3 regions of the Phytobacter palmae genome follow, and region 1 is predicted to be linked to each of the others. Evidence: predicted binding sites of a transcription regulator. Region 1 holds the regulator's gene; each other region holds the start of a gene.
The links. Region 1 encodes LexA, which represses DNA repair genes until DNA is damaged. Its sites were predicted from a motif close to TNCTGTATGTACATACAGNA; they were not measured.
Positions count from the first base shown of each region.

Region 2: the regulator LexA is predicted to act here: its motif matches at 3,501-3,520, upstream of sulA (SOS-induced cell division inhibitor SulA).
Region 3: the regulator LexA is predicted to act here: its motif matches at 3,130-3,149, upstream of uvrB (excinuclease ABC subunit UvrB).

Region 1 is NZ_JBCIVJ010000025.1:177-4,989, forward strand. It holds partial or broken gene AAIG39_RS21880 (hypothetical protein) at 1-54, shown strand, start outside; gene zur (zinc uptake transcriptional repressor Zur) at 65-580, shown strand; gene AAIG39_RS21890 (CsbD family protein) at 687-896, opposite strand; gene AAIG39_RS21895 (hypothetical protein) at 994-1,182, shown strand; gene lexA (transcriptional repressor LexA) at 1,157-1,771, opposite strand; gene AAIG39_RS21905 (diacylglycerol kinase) at 1,880-2,248, opposite strand; gene plsB (glycerol-3-phosphate 1-O-acyltransferase PlsB) at 2,379-4,799, shown strand.
Region 2 is NZ_JBCIVJ010000006.1:232,290-237,102, reverse strand. It holds gene AAIG39_RS10300 (AAA family ATPase) at 1-844, opposite strand, end outside; gene matP (macrodomain Ter protein MatP) at 1,028-1,480, shown strand; gene ompA (porin OmpA) at 1,554-2,612, opposite strand; gene sulA (SOS-induced cell division inhibitor SulA) at 2,979-3,479, opposite strand; gene AAIG39_RS10280 (TfoX/Sxy family DNA transformation protein) at 3,698-4,303, shown strand; gene yccS (YccS family putative transporter) at 4,315-4,813, opposite strand, start outside.
Region 3 is NZ_JBCIVJ010000042.1:15,107-19,919, forward strand. It holds gene bioF (8-amino-7-oxononanoate synthase) at 1-343, shown strand, start outside; gene bioC (malonyl-ACP O-methyltransferase BioC) at 330-1,082, shown strand; gene bioD (dethiobiotin synthase) at 1,075-1,797, shown strand; gene AAIG39_RS25050 (ABC transporter ATP-binding protein) at 1,739-2,461, opposite strand; gene uvrB (excinuclease ABC subunit UvrB) at 3,226-4,813, shown strand, end outside.

The DNA of each region.
Region 1 (4,813 bases):
TCGGCGTTTAGTACAGAACATGATAAAGTGGAGGCTTATATCGCTATTTCATGAGAGAACGCCTATGGATAAGTCCACTTCGCAAGAGATGCTCGCGCAGGCCGAAAAACTGTGTGTGCAACGGAATGTGCGCCTGACTCCCCAGCGCCTCGAAGTGTTACGCCTGATGAGTCTGCAACAGGGGGCCATCAGCGCTTACGATCTGCTCGACCTTCTGCGTGAGGCAGAGCCTCAAGCTAAACCCCCTACCGTTTATCGCGCGCTTGATTTTCTTTTAGAACAAGGGTTTGTGCATAAAGTGGAGTCCACGAACAGCTATGTGCTTTGCCATCTTTTCGATCAACCGACGCACACTTCTGCGATGTTTATCTGTGACCGTTGTGGCGTGGTAAAAGAAGAACAGGCGGAGGGCGTGGAAGATATTATGCATGCGCTGGCGGCAAAACGCGGTTTTGCGCTACGCCATAATGTTATTGAAGCCCATGGATTATGCGCTGATTGCGCTGAGGTTGAAGCGTGCCGACATCCCGGCGAATGCCATCATGACCACACGATTCAGTTGAAAAAAAAATCGCGCTAGTCGCGATTTTCTCTTTTAAGCAGATAAGCCATTTGAGGGTGGTACATCCATGTACCGTTCGGGCAGGGTAGCCATGAGGGTCTACACATTGAGGGGGATGTGAAGGCTACCAGCGGTAATCATTCCGCGTTTCCCAGTCGACGACTTCTTTTTCTGCCTGATCTTTGGCATAGCCGTAACGTTCCTGGATTTTACCGACCAGTTGGTCACGTTTACCTTCGATGATAGTCATATCATCGTCGGTCAATTTACCCCACTGCTCTTTCGCTTTACCTTTGAACTGTTTCCAGTTGCCGCTGACTTCGTCTTTATTCATTGTCATCTCCTCATCGTTGGTCATGGACAGCGTTATTCCTTTCGTTACGCTCTAAATATCCTGAACGTGATAATTATTGTAGTTAAGGATAGCGGCCATGAATCTATATTCGGAATTTTTAACCACCAGAATGGAAATTAACGGAATAGATATGCAGAACAAAACTGAGTGGGATCAGGGGGATAAAGCAAAAGTTAAAGCTTTGTCAGGAAAAGAAAGCAACCGTGACAGCAGAATTGCCGCCACGGATCAGAAGGATATTACAGCCATTCACCGTTGCGGATAACGCCAACCGCCAGCCCTTCAATAGTGAAGTTCTGCTCACGCAGGTTAACCACAATGGGGGAAAACTCACTGTTTTCAGGCAATAGCTGTACAGTATTGCCCTGTTTTTTCAGGCGTTTGACCGTCACTTCATCGTCAATACGCGCCACAACAACCTGTCCGTTACGAACATCCTGAGTTTTATGAACAGCCAGCAGGTCGCCATCCATGATGCCGATATCTTTCATCGACATACCGCTTACACGAAGCAGAAAATCAGCGTTAGGTTTGAAGAGAGAGGGATCGACCTGATAGTGTCCTTCGATATGCTGTTGCGCCAGCAAAGGTTCGCCAGCAGCGACACGCCCGATAAGCGGTAAGCCAGCATCATCTTCTTCTTCAAGAAGCAGACGAATACCGCGAGACGCACCCGATACAATCTCAATAACGCCCTTACGCGCAAGCGCTTTCAAGTGTTCCTCTGCCGCGTTTGGGGAACGGAACCCCAACTGTTGCGCGATCTCCGCACGCGTCGGCGGCATACCTGTCTGGTTGATTCGATCGCGAATAAGATCGAACACCTCTTGCTGCCTGGCCGTTAAAGCTTTCATTCCGCCCCCTGGGTGTATATACAGTTATGCTGTGAGTATATACAGCTAAAGGTGATTTTGAAACCAAAATTAAGCAAAAAGCGTAGTCTTAACGTATTTCTGGAAGCGTTATCGAAAATAGCCCCACAGCAGAGAAACCCAGGTGAACAGTGCCAGAAGAATGGCCATTAGTACGGCTGCAGACCCCATGTCCTTCGCACGCCCTGAGAGTTCGTGAAATTCAGACCCAATACGGTCAACCACCGCTTCAATCGCACTATTGAGGATTTCCACAATCATCACCAGCACGACAGAACCAATCAACAGAACACGCGTGATAGCGTCAACGTCCACAAAAGCCGCAATGATGATAGCAATAATGACCGCAACACCTTCCTGACGAAAAGCAGCTTCGTTAATCCACGCTGCGCGCACCCCTTTCCATGAATAGCCTGCCGCTTTAATGATGCGGGTAATTCCAGTGGTATTGTTGGCCATGAAAAACAACCTTTTTATGTAATGAACGTCAATGTCTATGTAAGCTTATAGAGGTAGAAAAGAAATTCTGCGGACTTTCTGATATTCTTGCCGCGCAATGGCATTATTAACCAGAGGCTTTACATCGTTTATGTCCGGCTGGCCACGAATTTACTACAAATTACTTAATTTACCATTAAGCGTCCTGGTAAAAAGCAAGTCTATCCCGGCGGAACCCGCCCAGGAATTAGGACTCGATACGTCACGCCCTATTATGTACGTTTTGCCTTATAATTCGAAGGCAGACTTGCTAACCTTGCGCGCTCAATGTCTGGCGCATGATTTGCCCGACCCCCTCGAACCGCTTGAAATCGACGGAGCGGAGCTGCCGCGTTATATCTTTATTCACGGCGGACCGCGCGTCTTTACCTGGTACACGCCAAAAGAAGAGTCGGTCAAGTTGTTCCATGACTATCTCGATCTGCACCGCAGCCATCCCGATCTGGATGTTCAGATGGTGCCTGTGTCGATGATGTTCGGTCGTTCTCCCGGGCGCGAAAAGGGCGAGGTCAACCCGCCGCTGCGTATGCTAAACGGTATTCAGAAGTTTTTCGCGATCTCATGGCTTGGCCGCGACAGCTTTGTGCGTTTCTCGCCGCCGGTTTCGCTGCGTCATATGGCAACCGAGCACGGTACGGATAAAATCATTGCGCAAAAGCTGGCCCGCGTAGCGCGTATGCACTTCGCCCGTCAGCGCCTGGCCGCAGTGGGGCCGCGTTTACCTGCCCGTCAGGACCTGTTTAATAAGCTGCTCTCCTCTAAAGCCATCGCCCGCGCGGTAGAAGACGAAGCGCGCAGCAAGAAGATCTCCCATGATAAAGCGCAACAAAACGCAATTGCGCTGATGGAAGAGATCGCAGCAAACTTCTCTTACGAGATGATCCGTCTGTCAGACCGTATCCTCGGTTTTACCTGGAACCGTCTGTACCAGGGCATTAATGTGCATAACGCGGAACGTGTTCGTCAGCTCGCCCATGATGGTCATGAGATTGTCTATGTGCCCTGCCATCGCAGCCATATGGACTATTTGCTGCTCTCCTACGTGCTCTATCATCAGGGGCTGGTGCCGCCGCATATCGCTGCCGGTATTAACCTGAACTTCTGGCCGGCGGGGCCTATTTTCCGTCGTCTGGGCGCGTTTTTTATTCGTCGTACCTTTAAGGGCAACAAGCTCTACTCGACAGTTTTCCGCGAGTATCTGGGTGAGCTGTTTAACCGCGGCTATTCAGTAGAATACTTTGTTGAAGGTGGGCGTTCTCGTACGGGTCGTCTGTTGGATCCGAAGACCGGTACGCTGTCTATGACGATTCAGGCTATGCTCCGTGGAGGCACGCGTCCGATCACGCTGGTGCCAATCTACATTGGCTATGAGCACGTCATGGAAGTTGGCACCTACGCCAAAGAACTGCGCGGCGCGACGAAAGAAAAAGAAGGTTTTGCCCAGATGGTACGCGGTTTGAGTAAGCTGCGTAATCTCGGTCAGGGCTATGTCAACTTTGGCGAACCCATTCCGCTGATGAACTATCTGAACCATCGCGTACCGGAATGGCGTGAGTCCATCGATCCCATAGAGGCTGTCCGTCCTGCCTGGCTGACGCCGACAGTGAATGCGATTGCTGCTGATCTGATGGTGCGTATTAACAATGCCGGCGCGGCAAACGCGATGAACCTCTGCTGTACCGCGCTTCTGGCTTCTCGCCAGCGTTCATTGACCCGTGAACAGCTTACCGAGCAGTTGAACTGCTACCTCAACCTGATGCGCAATGTGCCTTATGCGGCCGATATAACGGTACCCACCGTCAGTGCGGACGCGCTTATTGAGCACGCCCTGCAGATGAATAAGTTCGAGGTAGAGAAAGATACGATTGGCGACATCATCATTCTGCCGCGCGAGCAGGCGGTACTGATGACCTACTATCGCAACAACATTGCGCATATGCTGATGTTGCCATCGCTGATGGCGGCCATTATCACCCAGCATCGTCATATCTCTCAGGACGAAATGCTGCGCCATGTGGAACTGCTCTACCCGATGCTGAAAGCTGAGCTTTTCTTGCGTTGGGAAAAAGAAGAGCTGGCCGGCGTGCTGGAAAATCTTGCGCAGGAATTGCTGCGCCAGGGGCTGATCACCATGAAGGATGGCCAGCTCTATATCAATCCGGCACATTCCCGCACTCTGCAATTGCTGGCGGCTGGCGCGCGCGAAACGTTGCAACGTTATGCCATCACTTTCTGGTTGCTGAGCGCAAATCCGGCGATGAACCGCAGCACGCTGGAGAAAGAGAGCCGCACTCTGGCGCAACGTCTGTCTGTTCTGCACGGTATCAATGCCCCGGAATTCTTCGATAAGGCAGTTTTCAGTACTCTGGTGCTGACGCTGCGTGATGAAGGGTATATCAGTGATACCGGAGATGCAGAGCCCGAACAGACGCTGGCGGTATATCAGCTTTTAGCTGAGCTGATTACCTCAGATGTGCGTTTGACAATTGAGAGCGCGACGCAGGCGGAGTAAAGCATCGCATCCGG
Region 2 (4,813 bases), on a different contig from region 1:
GATCGCCGGTATAACGAACAGCTTCCCGAATCAGTATCGGCCAGGCATCCGCAGACGGGGAGGGTAATTCGGCCTCCCGGGCAATCAGCTGAACCCACTGACACCATTGCGCCAGTGTTTCTGCGTCACCAAACTGCAGGTTATCTTCATATTCGCTATAGATAGCCTGTTCAGCGAGTTCTGGCTCCATCTCCTGGAAGTCAGCCAGAGAATCTCTTTCTCCGACGAGGATGACCCGAAGGTCGAGCGGCAATGACGGGACTGAGACGGGCAGGGGGCGAGATTCATCAAACGCAACCCAGTCAAAACGACGGCGTGTCACCATGGTTTTTAAACGCATCCACAGTAAAGGTTGCGCCAGCAGGGTGCGCAGTGAGATAACCAGTGTGCCACCGTTGGCCTGATGTACCAGTCCGGGTTGCAGGGTTATCTCATTATTGAATTGGCGCAAACAACCAAATAACTGCTCGGCCTCGACCCAATCAGCAATAACAACCTGCTTTTTACCGGCAAAATTGGCTTCTGCGTTTTGCGCAGGGATAAGCGTAATCGTCGCACCATTAACCTGATAATTGCCGCCGACAACCTCAAACTCCTCAGGCTGTAATGCTGACACAGCCTCGGCGAGGATCTTCAGGTACTCGTCCTCTTCTGGCGCCTTTGCCAGCATAAAACGTGAAGTCGCCACAGGATGGAGCAACTGCTCCAGCGCATACTGTAATCGGGGTTGGGTATCGCCCAGGAAGAAGACCGTCTCATCAGTGAGTGCGGACTGCTTAAACACATCCTGATAGCTCTCGGTATCAGGAGTCAGTTCATTCCATTCAAGTTTTGTAATGGTCAAAGTCGTTTTTTTAGTCTGATGTAAAAGGCGGGATTATACCGTAAACGCCTGTGCAGCACACAGGGAATACACGTTTTCCAGTTGCAGATATGCCGTTGGAATAAACAGAATGTGATTTCTTTTCAGCAGAGCAAGAAAAAACTGATATTCTGAACAGAGTTACACGGTAACGTTGAGATCGCAATGAAATATCAACAACTGGAAAATCTTGAAAGCGGCTGGAAATGGAAATATCTGGTGAAGAAGCACCGGGAAGGTGAGCTTATTACAAGATATATCGAAGCCAGCGCGGCCAAAGACGCCGTCGATTTATTGCTAACCCTCGAAAATGAACCCGTGCAGGTTAATGCCTGGATTGAGCAGCATATTAATCCGTCGCTCATGAACCGCATGAAGCAGACTATTCGGGCGCGGCGCAAACGGCATTTTAATGCCGAGCATCAGCATACGCGTAAAAAATCAATCGATCTGGAGTTTGTTGTCTGGCAGCGTCTGGCAGGGCTGGCACAGCGTCGGGGCAAAACCCTTTCCGAGACCATTGTTCAATTGATTGAAGATGCCGAACATAAAGAAAAATACGCCACAACTATGTCGTCACTTAAACAGGATTTGCAGGCGCTTCTGGGCAAAGAGTGAATTTTTGTGCAAATGTGATTTTTACAGGCAATAAAAAACCCCGCGATGCGGGGTTTTTTTACAGCACGTGAACTTAAGCCTGAGGCTGAGTTACAACGTCTTTGCTGCCACGAACTTCGATTTCTACGCGACGGTCCGGCGCCAGGCAATCGATCAGCGCAGGGCGCGCTTTCACGTTGTCACAGGTGCTGCCAGTAACCGGCTGGGATTTACCCATGCCACGTGCGGAGATTTTGTTCGCCGGGATACCTTTAGAAACCAGGTAATCAACAACGGACTGAGCACGTTTCTCAGACAGACCCTGGTTGTAAGCGTCAGAACCGATACGGTCGGTGAAGCCCAGAACCACTACGGAACCGTCTTTCGGATCCAGGTTGCTCAGCTGACCATACAGCTGATCCAGTGCCTGCTGACCTTCCGGTTTCAGGGTTGCTTTGTTGAAGTTGAACAGAACGTCAGACTTCAGAGTGAAGTGCTTGGTCTGTACTTCCGGAGCCGGAGCCGGAGCAGGAGCTACTACCGGTGCAGCTTCTTCCTGCTGACCGAAACGGTAGGAAACACCTACGCTCAGCATGCCGTTGTCCGGACGGGTACCAACGGTGTTTGCATCACCGATGTTGTTAACCCACTGGTATTCCAGACGGGTAGCGATGTCACGGGTAACAGCCCACTCAAGGCCACCAGCGAATACCGGGGAAACACCGGTGTCGTGGTCTTTGAAGTGAGCGTCAGCGCCAGGGACGTTAGCTTTAGCGTCTGCACGCCATACCATGCCGCCCAGACGGGTGTAGATATCCAGATCGTCAGTGATCGGGTAACCCAGTTTAGCGGTCAGCTGTACGCCTTGAGCTTTGAACGCACCGTTTACGGTGTCGCCTTTGTACGGCATACGACCTAACCAGTCGTAACCCATCTCAAAACCAACGTACGGGTTAACCTGATAGCCACCGAACGCACCTGCACCAAGCTGACTTGAATGGGTCGGGCCGTCGTTCGGGATGAAGCCGGTGTCGTGGAACTGAGACCAGCCCAGTTTGCCACCTGCATACCAGGTATTATCTTTCGGAGCGGCCTGCGCTACGGTAGCGAAACCAGCCAGTGCCACTGCAATCGCGATAGCTGTCTTTTTCATTTTTTGCGCCTCGTTATCATCCAAAAATCGCCATGAAAATCTCGATGAGAAGTCACGGTTAAATCCTTCACCGGGGGCATTGCTCATCAGTCCCTATAGAGATATCTTCACGATATCTTTGGCTTATGCCGAGCACCCCTGGCGATGTAAAGTCTACAACGTAGTTGGAAACTTACAAGTGTGAAGTCCGTCAGGCATATGAAAAAAAAGACTTTGTATACACAATATTTAACACTTTTGCGGAACTATTCGCCAGTTCAGTTGCCTTGCAGGTCGCCTGAAACGGGCGTTGGCGGCCTATTTCGCTGATTACACGGCATTGCTTGCCAGACAGAAAAATAATGCCAGGATTTATCTTAATTTTACTCAATGATACAAATTTGAGTGAATTTTTATCCCTGAATGCTGTCTCGCAGCGAGAGGATTGCATCGTACTGGCCGCATTACGAAGCCTATTGCGTTCCCTTCTTCCGCAGCTATCGCCAGACGGTGATGTTCTTCTTCGGTCAATTCTTCGGCATGCCAGCCAATCACAACGCTATAGTTGCCGGTACGTAATGCACGAATCATCGACTCCAGGGTAAGGCAGGGGGAAAGCTGGCTGATTTGCATAACTTTAGTCAGCGGCAGGCCTGCAGACAACACCCATTCACGGCTTAATTTTTGTTGCGGCGTTAACCAGAGCTGCCAGCGCGATTGTTGACCCAGTTGCTGTAATAACGGCAACAGCAGCAATTGTGTCATGCCAGGCTGATCTTCACGATAAACCACTTCACTGATCAGACCCGTAGAAGCCTCAATGCTCCCTGCGCTGTGTGCGGAAAGAAATTGTGTTGAACGATTTGCACGGTTTAATGAATGGTACATGATCAACCCAGCCCTGTTAGTTACTGTATAAACATACAGTAACCCCTGGGCGTTCAAAGATCAACCTCATTTTCTGAAAGCATCTCGCAATTTTGTCTGGTATTGCGATGAAGCCGCAAAATTTTCTTGCCGTGTTGCGCGCACTTGCCTATGTTCCTCAGTAGCGGATCGGTTAACAGAATTAATGTTTTTACTCCATGATTTACAAGGGAATAATCATGAAAAACATATCGTATCAAAGGATCTATCAGTCACGGGAATACCTCGCACCTTTGGGAAAAATTCGCTTTCGCGCGCATTTTGGTGGCTACAGTTTATCGATAGACAACACCGTGTTTGCGATGATTTCAGAGGGAGAGTTATACCTTCGTGCCTGCGAGGAGAGTGCGCAGTATCGGGTAACAAAGAGTTCACCACTTCTGACAATACAGAAGCGTGGCCGCGCTGTTTCGCTTAACTACTACTTTGTTGATGAACATCTTTGGAGTGATTTGCCAACATTGCTGCGGCTTTCTTCGCAATCGCTCGCGGCGGCTCGTGAGGAAAAAACGGCACGCGATACACCTCATCGCCTTAAGGATCTACCAAACATAAACTTTCAACTTGAGATGATGCTTTTCGACGCCGGTATACCGGACGTACGTATGCTGCGGCATCTGGGCGCTAAAGCGTGTTGGTTGCGTTTGAAGGCGATGAACAAACATATGGGTATCAAGGTGCTGCTGGGCCTGGAAGGGGCAATCATCGGGCTGCATGAGGCCGCACTCCCGGCGTTGAGACGCCAGGAGTTAATCGACTGGTACCACGAGGTTGGGCAGAAATAAAAAGAGGAGTGTCAGGTCATAATCTGCCGCTGTAAACGGCATATCTCTGGCAGAAGTGCGATAAGCAACCCAATTTGTTGCAATACAAGTGGTTCTTTGCTGTCGGGCCGTGGCTCAAGATGCTTAATGCGTCGCGATAAATCTGCCAGTGTCAACTGTACGCGCTCTTCATCAGCGGGCTGGTGGTGAAGGGCGTCATCAACATAACAGACGGCATCATCCAGCAAACGAAGGATCGCAGGGTGAGTCAGTTGTTCGCGATGTGCGCCAAGGGCAGAGATATAGCTGGTACAGGTATGATTCAGGCAAAGTAAACGAAATGCCACTTCACGCAACTCAGGTGTGGCGCCAGGTTCTGATGCCATATTGGAGACCACCGAGGCCAGTTCGGCATCTCTGTTATAAGCGTTTCTGCGGGCAACGCGGTACGCCAGGCGGTTGTCGCGGCCCTGATGATATTGTTCAAGAATTGCATCCAGATAACGGCAATTGGCATCGAATGCTTGCCCG
Region 3 (4,813 bases), on a different contig from region 1:
CCAGGCCACGGCCATAAGCGCTTCACTTGCTGTTATTCGCTCCGAAGAGGGGGCACAACGGCGCCTCAAACTGAATGCGCTGATAGCGCAATTCCGCGCGGGTGCGCAGGCGCAAAACCTACAGGTGACAACATCTGACAGCGCCATTCAGCCGCTGATCGTGGGCGAAAACAGCCGCACCTTACACCTTGCCGCGCAGTTGCGGGCGCACGGCTGTTGGGTGACCGCGATTCGCCCGCCAACCGTCCCACCAGGCACTGCCCGGTTGCGCATAACGCTCACTGCCGCCCACGAGCCGGAAGATATTGAGCAGTTACTGGAGATATTGCATGCCGCGTGTTGATAAACAAGCCATCGCCGATACCTTTGGCCGCGCTGCCCGTAGTTACGACCAACACAACGGATTACAGCAACAAAGCGCAGAAATACTGCTTTCCCGTCTCCATTCAGTCCCTGTAGATCAGGTGCTGGATGCCGGATGTGGGCCAGGGTTGCTCAGTCGCTACTGGCGGATGCAGGGGGCAAGGGTGACGGCGCTGGATATCTCTTCGCCCATGCTGGAGGAGGCCCGACGCAGGCAGGCGGCAGAACGGTATGTGCTGGCGGATATCGAAGACATGCCTTTTAGCGACGCAGAATTTTGTCTTGCCTGGAGTAACCTGGCGGTGCAGTGGTGCGATGACGTACGTCAGGCGCTGGCAGAGTTATACCGCGTGGTGCGCCCTGGCGGACACATTGCCTTTACCACCCTGGTGAGCGGCTCGTTGCCTGAACTCAATCAGGCGTGGCGCGCAATTGATGACAAGCCGCATGCCAATCGCTTTCTGTCCGCTACGCAAATCCACGACGCTTTATCCGGCTGGCAGTATCAGGCGGGCATTGAGCCCGTCACGCTCTGTTTTGCCGGCGCGCTCGAGGCCATGCGATCGCTAAAAGGGACTGGAGCAACCCATCTGCATGCCGGGCGCAGGCAGGGGCTCACGCGGGGAGGACTGCAATGCTTACAGCTGGCCTGGCCGCAACAGAAGGGGACATTCCCACTGACCTATCAACTTTTCTGGGGAGTCATAACACGTGACTGAACGTTATTTTGTTACCGGCACGGATACCGAGGTCGGTAAAACAGTGGCGAGCTGCGCGCTCTTGCAGGCGGCAAACCTTCGGGGATGGCGAAGTACCGGTTACAAACCGGTGGCCTCGGGCAGCGAAATGACCGCACAGGGGTTACGCAACAGTGACGCTTTGGCCTTACAACACAACAGCAGCGTCATGCTCGATTATTCTCAGGTCAATCCCTGGACCTTTGCGGAGCCGACATCACCGCACATTGTCAGTGCGGAGTCCGACACGCCCATTACGCTCGAAGGGATCTCTGCCGGACTGCGGGCGCTGGAAACTCAGGCCGACTGGATACTGACAGAAGGTGCGGGAGGGTGGTTTACGCCGCTTTCAGAGACATTCACTTTCGCCGACTGGGTCGTCGCAGAGCAATTACCAGTGATTCTGGTGGTGGGCGTTAAGCTTGGGTGTATTAATCATGCGATGTTGACCGCACAGGCGATAGCGCAGGCGGGGTTGCGCTTTGCAGGCTGGATTGCCAATGATGTTCAGCCGCCAGGCAAACGGCATACCGAGTATCTTGCGACGCTACGGCGCGTGTTAAAGGCACCCCTGATCGGGGAAATTCCCTGGCTTGCCCACGCGCCGTTCGCTACACAAAACGGTCATTATCTCGATCTCAACGTGCTGAATCAGGCAACATCCAGTGTGACAGAAGCTGGTCATCCAGTTGTCTGACATCCCCTTCGGCAACGTTGCGACCACGATGCAACAGGCAGAAACGGTCGGCAACCCGGCGGATAAACGACAGATGTTGTTCGGCCAGCAGGATAGTCATACCGAAATCCTGGTTGAGCCGGACAAGTAAATTGCCGAGTTTATGGATAAATGCCTGTCCAAGCCCGCGCGTGGGTTCGTCCAGAATCAGCAGCCGCGGGCGATTGACGAGGGCGCGAGCCATCGCCAGTTGATGCTGATTATCCTCAGACAGCCCTGCGCCTTTCACCTGACGTAGCCCATACAAGTCGGGGAACAGGTCATAGACCTCCCGATTGACGGTACTGCGGGGCTCTCCACAGGCGAGCATAGCGATATGCAGATTTTCCTCGACGGTCATTTGCGAAAATATTCGCCTGTCCTGAGGAACATAGCCTATACCCATTGCGCTGCGATGCTCCGCCTGCAAGTTGAGTAGATCCCTGGGGGGCCCTCCTGCCTCTTGCCAGACCATGCTACCGCTCTCAACGGGCAGATAACCGGTAATGCAATTTATAAGCGTCGTTTTGCCCATCCCTGGAAGGCCGATAACAGAGGTGCATACGCCGGGGGCGAGGTCGAGGTCGACATTCCATAGCGTATGTTGATTGCCGTAATACTGATTAACTGCACGTAAGCTCAACACGGTTCGCTCCTTATCTCTGATCGGGTGACAGAGAGGTTGTTATTCAGTTCAGTGCAAAAGGCTTGCCAGAACATGAAAACAAGCTTTTTTTCGGAACCCGCCGATCAATGAGAGAGTTAAAGCGCGTTTTGCGCCTGGCAGACGAAAATATATGCTCTTTGACAGTGCCGGGGCTGGCAGGAAATGGTGCATTTGATCGATGAAATGTGAGCATGATCGCACGATAATTCGCCGTTTCGTTAGCAGATATTCTGCAAAAAAAAGCGAGAAAAAATTTTTACTGCCCTCAAAGAGACCCGGAAGCCGTTTCAGGCGACTGGCGAGGCATATGGGCTGGAAGCAGTTATCCACTATTCCTGTGGATAACCTTGTGCATTAGAGTTAGAAAAAGTGCGAGAAGCGAGTAAACACGCGGCTTGCGCCTGAATTGCTGCGAAAGGCGTCTTTTGGAATATTTCTTTATTTTTTAATTAGTTAAATAAAAGCAATCCTTGTAAGAAATCTGTCACCCACTGCCATAAAACTTTCATTGCTAAGCTTGACAAGTGTTAAAAAAGGAAATGTTCTGGGGATAACCCGCTTTTGCTGGTGTTTTGTACCGTCAGGAGTGATTTTCGAGGTGTGCTCCTCGTACTCTGGCTGTGAGTAGAAGATATTCCTGATTGCGCTACTGTTTTTACATCCAGTATTTTTTATTGGCAAATCTCGCTGTGGTGAGTAAAATTACTTTCCTGCCCGCTCATTCCTTCATCAGGTAGCCGTCCATGAGTAAACCATTCAAACTGAATTCCGCTTTTCGTCCCTCCGGCGATCAGCCAGAAGCAATTCGTCGCCTGGAAGAGGGTCTCGAAGACGGTCTGGCTCATCAGACTTTGCTGGGCGTGACCGGTTCAGGGAAGACGTTCACCGTGGCGAATGTGATTGCGGATCTACAGCGCCCGACGATGGTGCTGGCGCCGAACAAAACCCTTGCCGCACAGCTCTATGGCGAAATGAAAGAGTTCTTCCCGGAAAATGCCGTGGAATATTTCGTCTCCTATTACGACTACTATCAGCCGGAAGCTTATGTACCGAGTTCGGACACGTTTATTGAAAAGGACGCGTCGGTAAACGAACACATCGAGCAGATGCGTCTGTCGGCAACCAAGGCGCTGCTGGAACGTCGGGATGTCATTGTGGTGGCATCGGTCTCCGCGATTTACGGTCTGGGTGATCCGGATCTCTACCTGAAGATGATGTTGCATCTGACAAAAGGAATGATCATCGATCAGCGTTCCATACTGCGTCGTCTGGCAGAGTTGCAGTACACCCGCAATGACCAGGCGTTTCAGCGCGGCACCTTTCGCGTGCGAGGCGAGGTGATCGATATCTTCCCGGCGGAATCGGACGATATCGCCCTGCGCGTTGAGCTGTTTGATGAGGAAGTGGAGCGGCTGTCGCTGTTTGACCCGCTGACCGGGCACGTTGAGTCGACCATCCAGCGCTTTACCGTCTACCCCAAAACCCACTACGTCACGCCACGCGAGCGCATCATTCAGGCGATGGAGGAGATCAAAGACGAGCTGGTCGAACGCCGCAAGGTGCTACTGGAGAATAATAAGCTGCTCGAAGAGCAGCGGCTGACCCAGCGTACCCAGTTTGATCTGGAAATGATGAACGAGCTGGGATACTGCTCCGGCATCGAAAACTACTCGCGTTACCTTTCCGGGCGTGGGCCGGGCGAGCCGCCGCCGACGCTGTTTGATTATCTTCCGGCGGATGGCCTGCTGGTTATTGATGAATCCCACGTCACCATTCCGCAAATTGGCGGTATGTTCCGTGGCGACCGCGCGCGTAAAGAGACGCTGGTGGAGTATGGCTTCCGTCTGCCGTCGGCGCTCGATAACCGTCCACTGAAATTCGAAGAGTTCGAGGCGCTGGCACCGCAAACCATTTACGTGTCGGCGACGCCGGGCAATTATGAGCTCGAAAAATCCGGTGGTGAGGTGATAGACCAGGTTGTCCGTCCGACCGGGTTGCTCGACCCGATTATCGAAGTGCGACCGGTGGCAACCCAGGTGGATGATCTGCTCTCCGAGATCCGCAAACGTGCTGCCATTAATGAGCGCGTACTGGTCACGACACTGACCAAACGTATGGCGGAGGATTTAACCGAATATCTGGAAGAACACGGTGAACGTGTGCGTTATCTGCACTCAGATATCGATACGGTTGAACGTATGGAGATTATCCGCGACCTACGCCTTGGCGAGTTCGATGTGCTGGTGGGCATTAACCTGCTGCGTGAGGGGCTGGATATGCCAGAAGTGTCGCTGGTGGCGATTCTGGATGCGGATAAAGAAGGTTTCCTGC